Hydrogenophilus thermoluteolus: one gene and its partner. The protein of the gene in region 2 binds, or shares a complex with, the protein of the main gene of each other region. Links are inferred from orthologs where the notes say so. Each region holds a gene or a part of one and is shown on either strand. Other genes may lie near its edges. The genes, in order: HPTL_RS03585 and tldD.

What was found.
Region 1: the proteins of tldD (region 2) and HPTL_RS03585 are in contact, whole or in part, in a solved structure (PDB 5NJ9), measured with the Escherichia coli proteins. The link is inferred for Hydrogenophilus thermoluteolus from one-to-one orthologs.

The regions. Positions count from the first base shown.
Region 1 is NZ_AP018558.1:737,334-744,036, forward strand. What follows is about bases 1,112-3,986. They hold HPTL_RS03585 (metallopeptidase TldD-related protein), read right to left. Parts: upstream 3,287-3,986; coding sequence 1,937-3,286; downstream 1,112-1,936. Other genes in these bases: HPTL_RS03580 (TRAP transporter substrate-binding protein), read right to left, coding at 1,112-1,862; yjgA (ribosome biogenesis factor YjgA), read left to right, coding at 3,323-3,880; mog (molybdopterin adenylyltransferase), read left to right, coding at 3,873-3,986. Outside these bases: HPTL_RS03570 (TRAP transporter large permease), read right to left, coding at 1-130; HPTL_RS03575 (TRAP transporter small permease subunit), read right to left, coding at 163-699; more of HPTL_RS03580, read right to left, coding at 780-1,111; more of mog, read left to right, coding at 3,987-4,475; 3-deoxy-7-phosphoheptulonate synthase AroG, read left to right, coding at 4,478-5,569; HPTL_RS03605 (cob(I)yrinic acid a,c-diamide adenosyltransferase), read right to left, coding at 5,585-6,157.
Region 2 is NZ_AP018558.1:1,749,394-1,756,088, forward strand. Bases 2,120-4,986 are described here. They hold tldD (metalloprotease TldD), read right to left. Parts: upstream 4,365-4,986; coding sequence 2,874-4,364; downstream 2,120-2,873. Other genes in these bases: ubiM (5-demethoxyubiquinol-8 5-hydroxylase UbiM), read right to left, coding at 2,120-2,849; HPTL_RS08550 (class I SAM-dependent methyltransferase), read left to right, coding at 4,394-4,986. Outside these bases: HPTL_RS08530 (MFS transporter), read left to right, coding at 1-942; HPTL_RS08535 (SIMPL domain-containing protein), read right to left, coding at 961-1,677; more of ubiM, read right to left, coding at 1,674-2,119; more of HPTL_RS08550, read left to right, coding at 4,987-5,272; HPTL_RS08555 (pyrimidine 5'-nucleotidase), read left to right, coding at 5,269-5,943; hemB (porphobilinogen synthase), read right to left, coding at 6,008-6,695. UniProt on the Escherichia coli protein: Metalloprotease involved in CcdA degradation. Suppresses the inhibitory activity of the carbon storage regulator (CsrA).

The DNA of each region.
Region 1 (6,703 bases), 1.0 Mb from region 2 along the record:
GAATCCCCAAAAAACCAAAAAGCAGCCCCGCTGACGCGAGCGAAAATGCAACGGGAAAGCCGGAAAGCAGAAAGATGACCAACCCCAGGAACATCAGCTGCGGGAAGTTGGCAGCAAGGAATTCGGCCATGAAGCGCTCCTCAGCCTCGCAAAATGGGTGAATTAGTGGGGGTTCGCTTGCTTCAGCGGGTCGGGGCCGTGACCCAGCAAGAATGCGATGCGCTTGATCAATTCAGAGAAGGCCTGAATGGCCAACAAGCCGTATCCGGCAGGCACCAGCGCATAGAGTGGCCAGCGGATCAAACCGCCCGCGTTCGACGACATTTCCCCCGTGGTATAGGCTTGGACGACGATCGGCCACGCGAAATTCGCCATGAAGTAGCACAGGGGAAAGACGAAGACGACGATGCCGATGGCGTCGATCAAATTGCGCGTCCGGGCACTCAGGCGGTTGGCGACGACGTCGATGCGGACATGGGCGTTTTCCAAAAAGCCGTAACCCAGCCCCAGCATGAAGACTGCAGCGAAGAGGTACCACTGGATCTCCAAAAAGGCGTTGGAGCTGGTATCGAAGAGTTTGCGCACCAATGCGTTCGCGGCGCTGATCGCAGTGGCTGCGAGCGTGAACCAGAAAAAGAGCCGCCCGAGTGAGCGGTTGAGCGTATCGATTACCGCACAGATTCTAAGGAGCGGTTGCATCGTCGTGACGCCTCATCAACAGGGTTGTAATCGGGGGGGTGAAAGAGAAGAACCCCCGCATGTTTCGGGGGTTTTCGATTTTAGAGTTTGACGGAAGCCATGTACTGGTCGAAACTCAGGTCCGCCAGGCGGAACCACGCGTACTGGTCACGCAGGAATTTTTCGAACTCGGTGTAGATTTTCTTCCAATCCGGGTTGGTGTCGTTGAGTTCGGCGTAGACTTCGTTGCGCGCTTTGAACGCTGCGTCCATGACGTCTTTCGGGAAGCGGTGCACCTGCGCCCCGTTTGCGATGAGCTGCTTCAACGCCTGCGGGTTGCGCGCGTCGTACTTCGCTTGCATGGTCACGTGGGCGTGCGACGCCGCAGCACGGATCATCTCTTGGTACTCTTTCGGGAGCGCCGCGAACTTCTCTTTGTTGATGTACAGCGTCAGCTGCGCACCACCTTCCCACCAGCCCGGATAGTAGTAGTGAGGCGCCACTTTGTAGAAACCGAGCTTGAGATCGTCGTACGGGCCAACCCATTCGGTGGCGTCGATCGTTCCCTTTTCGAGCGCTTGGTAGATTTCACCGCCCGGGATACTTTGCGGAACGCCACCGAGTTTTGTCAGTACTCGGCCCGCAAAACCAGAAATGCGGATCTTCAACCCCTTGATGTCGTCAACCGACTTGATCTCTTTGCGGTACCAACCCCCCATCTGCGTGCCGGTATTCCCCATCGGCAGGCTGACGATGTTGTATTTCGCATAGAATTCGTTCATCAGCTGGTTGCCGCCGCCGTCGTACATCCATGCGGTGAGCATCCGCGAGTTGAGGCCAAACGGTACCGCGCAGTCGAACGCGAACGCTTCGTTCTTGCCGAAGAAGTAGTAGGGCGCGGTATGGGCCAATTCGATGGTGCCTTGCTGAACGGCGTCCAACACCCCGAAAGCGGGCACCAGTTCGCCGCCAGCGAAGACCTGGACTTCGAATTTACCGCCGGACATCTGGTTGATGGCGTTCGCGAAGTCTTCCGCCGCGCCGTAGATGGTGTCGAGCGCTTTCGGGAAGCTCGACGCCAACCGCCAACGGATTACTTCTTGTGCATGGATGATCGCAGGCGCCGTGCCGGCAGCCAGAATGCCGGCAAGGCCGGCGCCTTTGAGGAAACGACGACGTTCCATAATCACCTCCTTGGATACGGGTTTGTTATGCGAACTGAACGGTTCAGTTGGCGGCGTTTATGATAACGCAAAAATTATTGACCCGCTATTTGCACTGCAGCAATCGCGGTGCTGCCCAACCGAAAGCGGCGGTCGGGGCGGGCGTCGTCGGCAACGCCGATCAACCCGGCAAAAAGCTCTGGGAGCGTGCCCGAGACCGTGATTTCATGCACCGGATAGGCGATCGCACCGTTTTCGAACCAGAATCCGGCCGCGCCGCGCGAGTATTCGCCGGTAACCGTATTGACCCCATGACCCAAGAGTTCGGTGATCAATAGCCCGTGATCGACCGTGGCCAGAAGCGCAGCGAGCGAATCGTGGGTGGTGGTGGGCAACAGGTTGTGCGCGCCGCCTGCATTACCGGTGCTGACCAACCCGAGTTTGCGCGCGGTGTAGCTGGACAAAAAGCGTCCGACCCATCGGCCCTGGTCGATCACAAGGCGTGGCGCCACGCGCACCCCTTCGGCGTCAAATGGGCAGGAGCCAAAACCTTGGGGCAGCCACGGATCCTCTTGGACCGAAAACCATTCGGGAAAAAGCTGCGTTTCGAACCGTTCCAGCAAAAACGTGGCACGGCGGTAGAGCGCGCCGCCACTTGCCGCGGCGACGAAGTGACTCAAAAGCGACGGCGCCACTTCGGGGCTGAAGACGACCTCATAGCGTCCCGTGGCGAGTTTGCGCGCGTTGCGGCGCTGCAATGTCCGCGTCGCGGCTTCAACACCAATCGCTTCGGGATCGGGCAATTGGTCGGCTACGCGGCGGCTTGCCCAGGCACCGTCGCGCACCAGCGAGCCGTCGTCACTTTGTGCCAGCAATACGCAAGAATAGGAATGGGCTGTTTCGGCGGTGACCCCTGAAAAACCGAGGGTATTCGCGATCGCACTCAGTTCCACTTCGGTGGTGCAGGTGGCTCCTTCGGAATTGACGATCCCCGTTTGCGCCGTTCCGGCCGCTTCGAGGCGCTGGGTAAGCGCGATCAACGTTTCAGGAGTCACCGACCAAGGGTGGTAGCAGCCGAGGTCAGGCGCGGCACTGGGGTCGGCAAGCCATGAAGGATCGGGAAGCCCGGCGGCAGGATCGGGTTCGGTGTGGCGCGCGATCGCCACTGCGGCTTGCACGGTTGCTTCGATCGCGCGCGGAGAAAGGTCACTCGTGGCGGCGTGCCCGGTACGCCCGTCGAGGTAAACGGTCACCGAGAGGGTGCGTTCGCGGTGGTGCTCGATGGTTTCGACTTCGCCGTGGCGTACCGTGATGGAGCGTCCCACTCGTTCCGAAACCCCTGTTTGTGCTGTTGCGCCAAGAAGGCGTGCCCGTTCGGCGGCATGTTCCGCAACGCGTTGGAGTTGCTGTTGCCAGTGCGGCAATGAAGGCAAGCCAGGGTTCATGCGTGATCCTCAGGGAAAATTTGCGATAATTCTATAATGGAACCGCAAGAACTCTCGAAAACCAAGCGCAAAGCGCGCATGCACCAACTGCAAGCGGTAGGGGAAGCGCTGTTGGCGCTGCCGGTGGAGCGGTTGCGCTGGTTGGCGCTCCCGCGCGATCTCGCGCAGGCGCTCGCGGAAGCGAGACGGCTATCTGGTCACTTCGAGGCCTACCGGCGCCAGATGCAGTATGTGGGGCGTCTTCTGCAACCGTACGAACTGGAACCGCTGCAGGCGCTGGTTGCTTCCCTGTGTCCCGGTGGGGCGGTCGATGCGCAGTGTCAACGGGAAGCGGAACGCCTTGCCGCCGAATTTCTTGCCGATGAGTCGGTGGTGGGGGAACTGTTGTCCCGCTTTCCCGAGTTCGACGTGCCCTATTGGCGGCAAATGCGACGCGCTGCGTTGAAAGGCTTGGCGGCAGAACCGCAAGACCTCTTGCCGCGCCGTCGCTTGGTGGCAGCGCTTAGGCACGCGATCGAGGCGACATTGGTACTGACGCTCCCGGAACGGAGCGCAGTGGAGACGGATCACGACGAGGAGACCGACGATGAGTGAACCCGAGGTGGTCATTGGGTTGGTGTCGATCAGCGACCGCGCATCGAGCGGCGCCTACGAAGACAAAGGAATTCCTGCGTTGGAGTCGTGGCTCAACCGCGCGCTCGTTACCCCTTGGCGGGCGGAAAAGAGGCTGATCGCCGATGAGCAGCCGGTGATCGAGGAGACGCTCAGAACGCTAGCCGACACGTGCGGTTGTTGCCTGATTCTGACCACGGGAGGAACGGGTCCTGCACCGCGCGATGTCACGCCCGAGGCGACGCTCGCGGTGGCCGATCGCGTCCTGCCCGGTTTTGGCGAAGAGATGCGGCGCATCAGTCTCAATTTCGTACCTACCGCGATCCTTTCACGCCAAGTGGCGGTCGTGCGCGGAAAAACCTTGATCGTCAATCTGCCTGGCCAACCGAAATCGATCGTGGAAACTCTGGAGGGGCTCCGTCATGAAGACGGCAGTTGGCGGCACAAAGGGATTTTCGCCGCGATTCCCTACTGTATCGACTTGATCGGCGGCCCGTATATTGAAACGGATCCCGACGTGATCCCCGCGTTTCGGCCGAAAAGCGCGCAACGTCCCACAACCAAGAAGGTCTCATAGCCATGAACCCTAGAAGTTCCGTTCGGTTTCATATCGACGACACTCGGATTCGCGACATCCAAGAGTTGGTTCCGCCCATCCATGTGCTGCGGGAATTCCCGGCGACACCGGCTTCGGCGCAAACTACGTTCGAAGCCCGACAGGCGATCCACCGTATTCTCCACGGTGCGGATGAGCGCTTGGTCGTCGTGGTGGGACCCTGTTCGATTCACGATCCGGACGCGGCGATCGAATACGCCACGCGCCTCAAAAAAGAGGCTGAGCGTCTTGCGAACGAGCTGTTGATCGTCATGCGGGTCTATTTCGAAAAACCCCGAACCACTGTGGGCTGGAAGGGGTTGATCAACGATCCGTACTTGGACGGTACCTATTGCATCAATGATGGCATTCGCATCGCGCGCAAACTCCTCTGCGAGATCACGGAGATGGGGCTCCCGGCTGGAACCGAATTCCTCGACATGATCACGCCGCAATACATCGCCGACTTGATCGCGTGGGGGGCAATCGGTGCCCGCACCACGGAAAGCCAAGTCCATCGTGAATTGGCCTCTGGGCTCTCCTGCCCGGTGGGTTTCAAGAACGGTACCGACGGCAACGTCAAGATCGCAATCGACGCGATCAAAGCGGCGCAGGCACCGCACCACTTCCTTTCGGTGACCAAGGCGGGCCATTCGGCGATCGTGAGTACCGCGGGGAACGAAGATTGTCATATTATTTTACGCGGCGGCAAAGCGCCTAACTACGACGCGGCAAGCGTGCAAGCGGCGTGCCAGGAGATGGCGAACGCCGGTTTGCCGGCGCGTATCATGGTCGATTGTTCCCATGGGAACAGCCGGAAAGATCACCGTCGTCAAGCAGAAGTGGCGCAAGCGGTAATGGATCAACTGGCGCAAGGGGAGGAGCGCATCATCGGCGTGATGATCGAATCCCACCTCAAAGAGGGGCGCCAGGATCTGATTCCGGGGCAACCGCTCGAATACGGCAAAAGCATCACGGATGCCTGCATCGGTTGGGAAGATACCGTCCATATCCTGGACGGTTTGGCGCATGCCGTGCAGTTGCGACGGGCGGTGCTGGCGCAACGCGGCGACTGACCGGTAGCCGCCCCGTCAGCGGGATTTCGGGGCGTCGAGCCGCTTCTGCCACAAGACATCCGGGGTACCGCTTCGCGCGTTGAGGGTGCGCGCCAGCACGAACAAGAGGTCTGAGAGGCGGTTGAGATAGCGCGCAACAACCGGACGCAGCCGCTCTTGGGGCTCCACACGTGCCAAGCGTACCACTTCCCGTTCCGCGCGGCGGCAGACGGTGCGCGCCAAATGCGCAAGCGCGGCGGCGCGCGTGCCACCTGGCAAAATGAAATCCTTGAGCGGCGGCAGCGTTTCGTTGAGCCGATCGAGCGCTTGCTCCAATTCATCGACCCGGCTTTCGGCAAAGAGCGCCATACCCGGTAGGCACAATTCTCCGCCCAGATCGAAGAGCTCGTGTTGGAGGCGGACGATCAGCGCAGCAAGATCCTCCGGAAGGGGTTCGCAAGCCAGTAGCCCCAAAATGGCGTTGAGTTCGTCTACGGTGCCGATGGCTTCGATGCGCGGATCGTCCTTGCCGGTGCGTTCGCCCGAACCCAAGCCGGTGGTGCCGTTGTCGCCGGTTCGTGTGTAGATTTTGCTGAGGCGATGTCCCATCGCGCTTCCTTCCCGAGTGGTCTGTACGCGGCGATTGTACCGGAAAGCCGATCGCGCAGCTTGGTGAAAACGACTGGCGTTGTGCTACAATTTCCCGCTCACGCGGAGAGGTGGGTGAGTGGTTTAAACCGCACGCCTGGAGAGCGTGTTCAGGGTGATACCCTGACGCGGGTTCGAATCCCGCCCTCTCCGCCAGCGCGAACGAAAAAGGGGTTTACAACAGACGATCGCGCCAGTATAATTCGCTTTCTCTGCTGTGGGGGTATAGCTCAGTTGGTAGAGCACTTGCATGGCATGCAAGGGGTCAGCGGTTCGAATCCGCTTACCTCCACCAGAATGGTTTGAGGCAGCGTCCCTATCGTCTAGAGGCCTAGGACACCGCCCTTTCACGGCGGTAACGGGGGTTCGAATCCCCCTAGGGACGCCAAAGGTTGAACGCGGAGCGGTAGTTCAGTCGGTTAGAATACCGGCCTGTCACGCCGGGGGTCGCGGGTTCGAGTCCCGTCCGCTCCGCCAGTTTTGGGCAGCGTCCCTATCGTCTAGAGG
Region 2 (6,695 bases):
CTCGGATACGGCCTCGCTGCCGTGAGCAAACCGCTCTTTCCACTCGCCAACAGCGTCGAAACGGTGCTGACTGCCCGCTTTCTCGATCGCATCGGTAAAGGGATACGCGGCGCCCCGCGTGACGCTCTCATCGCCGACGTCACCCCCGAAACCCAACGGGGTGCGGCGTACGGCCTGCGTCAAGCGATGGACACCATGGGCGCCTTCCTTGGCCCACTCACAGCGGCGCTCCTCATGGCAACCACGGACGACAACTTTCACCTGGTCTTTTGGGTCGCAAGCCTGCCCGCGCTCTTGGCCGTCGCCTTTATCCTCTTTGCCGTAACCGAACCGCCACGCAGCACGCAGACTCACCCAAGCCGCACGCCGATCACCCTTGCGGCAGCTCGCGAACTCCCGCTCCGTTTCTGGTCGATTTTGGCTTTAGCGGCGATCCTTGCGCTCGCCCGCTTTTCCGAGGCGTTTCTCCTTCTGCGCGCCGAAAACTTGGGTCTGGCTGCCACCTGGACACCGTTGGTGCTGATCGCGATGAACCTCGTCTATGCCGTGAGCGCTTATCCTTTCGGCAAAGGATTCGATAGCGGGCAGCGTCGGGCCCTTCTGCTCTGGGGCATTGGCTTCTTGATTGTCGCCGATCTTCTCCTTGCGCTCGCCGACCACTTTTGGTTCGTCTACGTTGGCGCGATGTTCTGGGGCTTACACATGGGCGCCACGCAAGGCCTCCTCTCCGCCTGGGTTGCCGAAAACGCGCCGCACCACCTGCGCGGCACCGCTTTTGGTCTGTTCAACCTGATCAGCGGCGTGGCCCTCCTCGGTGCCAGTACACTCGCCGGAGGGCTTTGGTCTGGAATCGGCCCCAAGGCAACGTTTCTCAGTGGGGCAGCCTTCGCAACCATTGCCGCGATCGGCCTGATCGCGAGCCGAGCGTGGCAAAACCGTTGACGAGACGCCAAAAGCCGACTACTGCGATTGCGGCAGCAGTTCCACCTCCCCGCGAACCCGCACCGTCACGGTTTCCAACTCGCCCGTGATCGGAACCGGCGCGGCTTCGCGTGCGGCCAGAAACGCAACGCCTCGCGGCACGCCCGGCTGCGCGGTCGGATAATCGAGGTCGATGCGAACGAGCCGATAGCCCGAAAAACCCAACGTTTGCGTCACCTGCTCGGCTCGATGCCGGAACGCATGCAATGCTTGTGCCACCAACGTATCGAGCGTTTTTCGCCGTTGCGCTTCCGAAACGGTTCCGGTAAGCGCTACCAACAGCAATCCCTCTTGTTGAAGCGCCCCCACCAAACGCCCCAGCGCTGAATTGTCGTCGCTCACCAACCGAAGCTGCTGCTGCACCACCCACCTCCGAAAGGCGCCTTCCCGGTCCCGCAGCGCTTCGGTATGGTAGCCGGTCGTGTACGCTTCGATGCCCGGAACCCGGTTTGCCCGCTTCAACGCCGCATCGATCTGGCGATTCACCCGATCGGCGAGCTCGGCGGGGTCTTGCCCTTCTGCCTGCGCGCGCAAAAGCGCCACCGTGCGATCGTGCGCTACCTCGGCCGAAACTGCTTCGGCAAACGCCACCCGATGCAGCCGTTCCGTTTCGGCAAAGATGGGTTGCGCAAACAGCAGCGACGCCGCTAGGAGCACGCTGCCCGTGGCATTGCGCAGAGAATTTCGCTTCGTCATTGCGCCACCACCTGTTTCAACACCGCCTGCTGGAAAGGACGGAACCACGCCGCTGCGGTGAGTGCCGCGCGCCGCGCCACACGTGCGGGAAACGCATCGCGGGTATAGAGCGTAGCCACCAGATTGGTCGCTTGGTAGAGCGGCCAGGTGGCGCGGCGGTGCGTTCGCTCATAGGTCAAGAGATGGCGCTGCGCATGCAGCGGCGCGCCCGCGGCCAGCGCAGAGGCGAGCGCTTCGGTGAGCCGCACCGCGCTCGCCAGCCCGAAATTGAATCCGTGGGCCGTGACCGGGTGCATTCCCACCGCGGCGTCGCCGATCAACGCCACCCGCCGCGCCACGAAATCGTGCGCATAGACCGCAACGAGCGGGTAAGCGAAGCGTTCGCTCACCACCGTCATCCGCCCCAACCGTCCGTCGAAGCGACGCGTGAGCTCATCTGCCAACGCGGCATCCGAAAGCGCCATGAGCCGCGCGATCTCCGCGTGCGCCATCGTGACCACGATCCCGCTCACGTTGTGGTTGAGCGGCAACAGCGCCAATGTCTGGCCACCGTAGCCGAACCACTCCCATGCCACGTGCCCGTGCGGCGCGTCGTGCGTCATGCGCACGAGCATCATCGTCCGCTGGAAGTCGAGTCGGCTGGCACCGATCCCCACCTGCGCCCGCACCCGCGAAAAACGGGTATCGGCGGCAACGAGCAACGACGCTCGGAACGTCCTGCCGTCTTCCAGCGTGAGCGACACCTCGCGGTCACCCCGCACCACCGACGCGACCCGCGCCCCAGTGATCAGCGTCGCAGCACCGCGCTCGGTCACCGTCTCGTACAACGCGCGACGGATCCAGTGGTTAGGAACCAACAGACCGATTGCATCGGTTCCCGCGTCGGCTGCGCGAAAACGCAACGCCAGGAGCGACGGGCCGTCGAAGACCTGCGCATCTTTGAGCGGCGACACCTCCGCTTCCGGAATATGCGACCAGACCCCCAAGCGTTCGAGCGTGGCGCGCGACGCGTAGGTGAGCGCGATCTCTCGGCCATCCGGTGCGGGATCAGCGAGCTGCGCTTCCGGTTGCTGATCGAAAAGCGCAACGCGCAATCCCAATGGTGCCGCCGCCAACGCAAACGCCAATCCTGCTGGACCAGCGCCCACCACCGCAATGTCGTACTGGTTCATCGCATGCTCCTTCGTGCTTCGCCTTTACGCACCTCCGGTCCCACCCACGGTGATCCGCTCGATCCGAAGCGTCGGCTGCCCCACCCCTACGGGGACGCTCTGCCCCTCTTTACCGCAGGTGCCAATTCCCGGGTCCAACGCCCAGTCGTTCGCGATCATCGTCACCTGCCGCATCACTTCCGGCCCATCGCCGATCAGCGTCGCTCCCTTCACCGGATATTGGATCTTGCCGTTCTCCACCCAGTAGGCTTCGCTCATCTCGAAGACGAACTTACCGGAGGTGATATCGACCTGCCCGCCGCCGAACTGCACCGCGTAAATGCCGCGATCGAGGCTTGCCACCACCTCTTCCGGCGCGTATGGGCCGGGGCGCAGGTAGGTATTGGTCATGCGCGGTAGCGTCAAATGGGCGTAGGATTCGCGCCGTCCGTTACCAGTAGGACGCATCCCCATCAAGCGCGCGTTCAGCCGGTCGTGGAGGTACCCGACGAGCACCCCATCTTCGATCAACACCGTCTCGCCGGTGGGAGTGCCTTCGTCATCGACGGTGAGCGAGCCGCGCCGTTCGGGCATCGCCCCGTTGTCCACCACCGTCACCCCTTTCGCCGCGACAGTTTCACCAAGCTGTCCGCTGTATGCAGAGACCCCTTTGCGGTTGAAATCGCCTTCGAGCCCGTGACCCACCGCTTCGTGCAGCAGCACCCCCGGCCAACCCGATCCCAGCACCACCGTCATCTCGCCCGCCGGTGCGGGACGCGCTTCGAGATTGACCTGCGCCTGGCGCACCGCCTGTTCGGCCAAGCGGTCGAGCACCGCGTCGTCGAAACGTTCGAGCCCATAGCGCCCGCCGATCCCGGCGGACCCCACTTCGCGCCGTCCGTTGTCGTGCGCGATCACGGTGAGCGACAAGCGCACGAGCGGCCGAATGTCGTACGCAAGCGTCCCATCGAGCCGCGCAACGATCACCGCTTCCCACACCGCAACGAGATGCGCCATCACCTGATCGAGTCTCGATTCCAACGCCCGTGCTTTGGCTTCCAAGCGCTGCAACAGCGCCACTTTGTCGGTAGCGGCCAAGGTGTGAACCGGATCGACCGCCGGGTATTGCGGCGTAACGGCCGCTACCCGCGCAAGCGGCACCGCAGTGACACCCGCCTGCCCCTGCGCGGCAATCGCCCGGACGGTTCGCGCCGCGTCACGCACTGCGTCCGGCTCAAGGACATCGGTGTAGGCGAGCGCCTGTTTTTCGCCATGGATCGCCCGGGCGCCGACCCCTGCGTCGATCGAAAAGCTTCCCGCTTTGACGATCCCCTCTTCCAGTGACCACGACTCCGCATGGCGATATTGAAAATAGAGGTCGGCATCATCGACCGCGTGGCTGGCGATCTCCTGCAATACCCGCGAAACGGCGTGCGCGTCCCACCCCAGTGGCGCCCACAGATGGCGCTCGGCCAGATTCCAACGCTCGATGTTCGTGTTCTCTTGACTCACTGCGCAATTCCCCTTTGCCGACATTGCCCCCACAAGGGTGCTATCATTTTTCCATGACTGCTCATTCTAACAACGCAACGACCCATCCCGCGCTCTCCGCCCTTCGCCCCCCGGCATGGCTTGGCGCAGAGGCGGGCGAACGCCTCGTCGAGCGGCTGGAGTATCTACGCCATACGCCCGCGCGCATCGTCTGGGTAGGAGAAGGCACCGCATGGGCCGATTCGCTCGCCACGCGCTACCCCAACGCCGCGTGCTGTGGCTATCGGCCCGACGAAACCCCCGCCGGTAGCGCCCCGCTTTCCCCCTCAGACGCGGCTTGCGATGACTCGTTCCTTGCACGACTGAAAAAACGGTTCGCAAAAGACAAGCGGAAAAGCGCCACCGTCTCTTTTCGCACTGCCGACCCGTTGCACCTGCCCGAAGAACCGGGCGGGATCGACCTTTTTTTCAGCAACTTGTTGCTCTACCGCGCCGCTGACCCCACACAACTTCTGGCCGCATGGCAACCCCTACTCGCCGAGGATGCACCGCTTTTTTTCGCGACGTTGGGTCCCGACACCCTGAAAGAACTCAAAGCGGCATTGGCTTGCGACTCAGCTCCGCCATGGCCACCGTTTTTGGACATGCACGACCTGGGGGACATCCTGGTACGGTTGCGCTACGCCGAACCGGTGATGGACATGCAAATGCTCACGGTGCGTTACGAACGTCCCGAAACGCTCCGCACCGATTGGGGCCCGTGGCTGGGGCTTGACGCAGCTGAGCGCATCAACGCGATCCCTTTTCCGTTTACCTTGACCGTGGAGCTCGTCTTCGGGCACGCATGGCGCGTCACCCGTCTAGCGCAACCGCAGCAAGACCCCCGGGCGCCGCGCCCCATCGTCTGGCAACCTCGCCCCGGAAAACCTCAGGAACCTACGACACCGCAATGACCACGCCGATCTGGATTTTCGACCTCGACAACACGCTGCACCACGCCAGCGCCGCGATCTTTCCCCACCTCAACCGCCAGATGACCGCCTATTTGATGCGCCACCTGGCGCTCGACGAAACGGAAGCGAACGCGCTTCGGGTGCGCTATTGGCGCGCCTACGGCGCGACGCTCGTCGGGCTGATTCGCCACCACCGCATCAACCCGCGCCATTTCCTGCGCGAAACCCACCGCTTCGACAATCTGGCCGCGCACATTCACGCCCCGAAGCGGCTGGCGGCGACGCTGGCGAAATTGCCCGGCGCCAAAGTCCTTTTCACCAACGGACCCCGCGAATACGCGCGCGCCATTGTCGAACACCTGGGGATTCACCGCCACTTCGTTCGCCTCTTCGCGATCGAAGATCTCGATTACAACCCCAAACCGCGCCGCCGCGCCTATGCTACGGTACTCCATGCGATGAAAGTCGCGCCTTCGCGCTGCATCCTCATCGAAGACAGCGCCGAAAATCTCGCACCGGCGAAGCAACTGGGCATGACCACCGTTTGGGTCACCCGCGCGCGCGGCTTACCGCCCTACGTCGACTGGAAGATCGCTACCGTCACCGACCTTCCGAAAGTGCTGGGGCGGTGGGGCGCTCGGTCATCGCACCCCCGATTGTTCCTTCGCTGACTGTTCCCTCGTCGCCGGGCTCGCCCCTGGCAATGCGACGAGCACAGTCAGCCGCAGCGCCCGCTCAAGCCCCTTCCCGCAGCCACTCGGCCACTTCCAGCGCAAAGTAGGTGAGTACCGCGTCAGCGCCGGCCCGCTTGAACCCCAAGAGCGCTTCAAGCACACACGCGCGGCGCTCCAACCACCCGTTCTGCGCCGCAGCAACCAGCATCGCGTACTCGCCGCTCACCTGGTAGGCGAACGTTGGTACGCCAAAGGTCTCTTTCACGCGTCGCACGATATCGAGGTAGGGCATCCCGGGCTTGACCATCACCATGTCCGCCCCCTCTTCGAGGTCGAGCGCCACTTCGCGCAGCGCTTCGTCGGAATTGGCGGGGTCCATTTGGTAGGTATATTTGTTTCCTTTGCCCAGATTCGCCGCCGAACCCACCGCGTCACGGAATGGGCCGTAGAAGCTGGACGCGTATTTCGCCGCGTAGGAAAGGATCCGCACCTGGCTATGCCCAGCAGCGTCGAGCGCTTGCCGGATCGCACCGATACGCCCGTCCATCATGTCCGAAGGCGCCACCACGTCGGCCCCAGCTGCGGCATGGCAAAGCGCCTGTTTGGTGAGCGCCGCAACCGTCTCGTCGTTCAACACGTAGCCGGTGGGGTCATTGCGCGCAATCAAACCATCTTGCCCGTGCGCGGTGTAGGGGTCGAGCGCTACGTCGGTGATCACCCCAAGCTCCGGCGCTGCGCGCTTAAGCGCC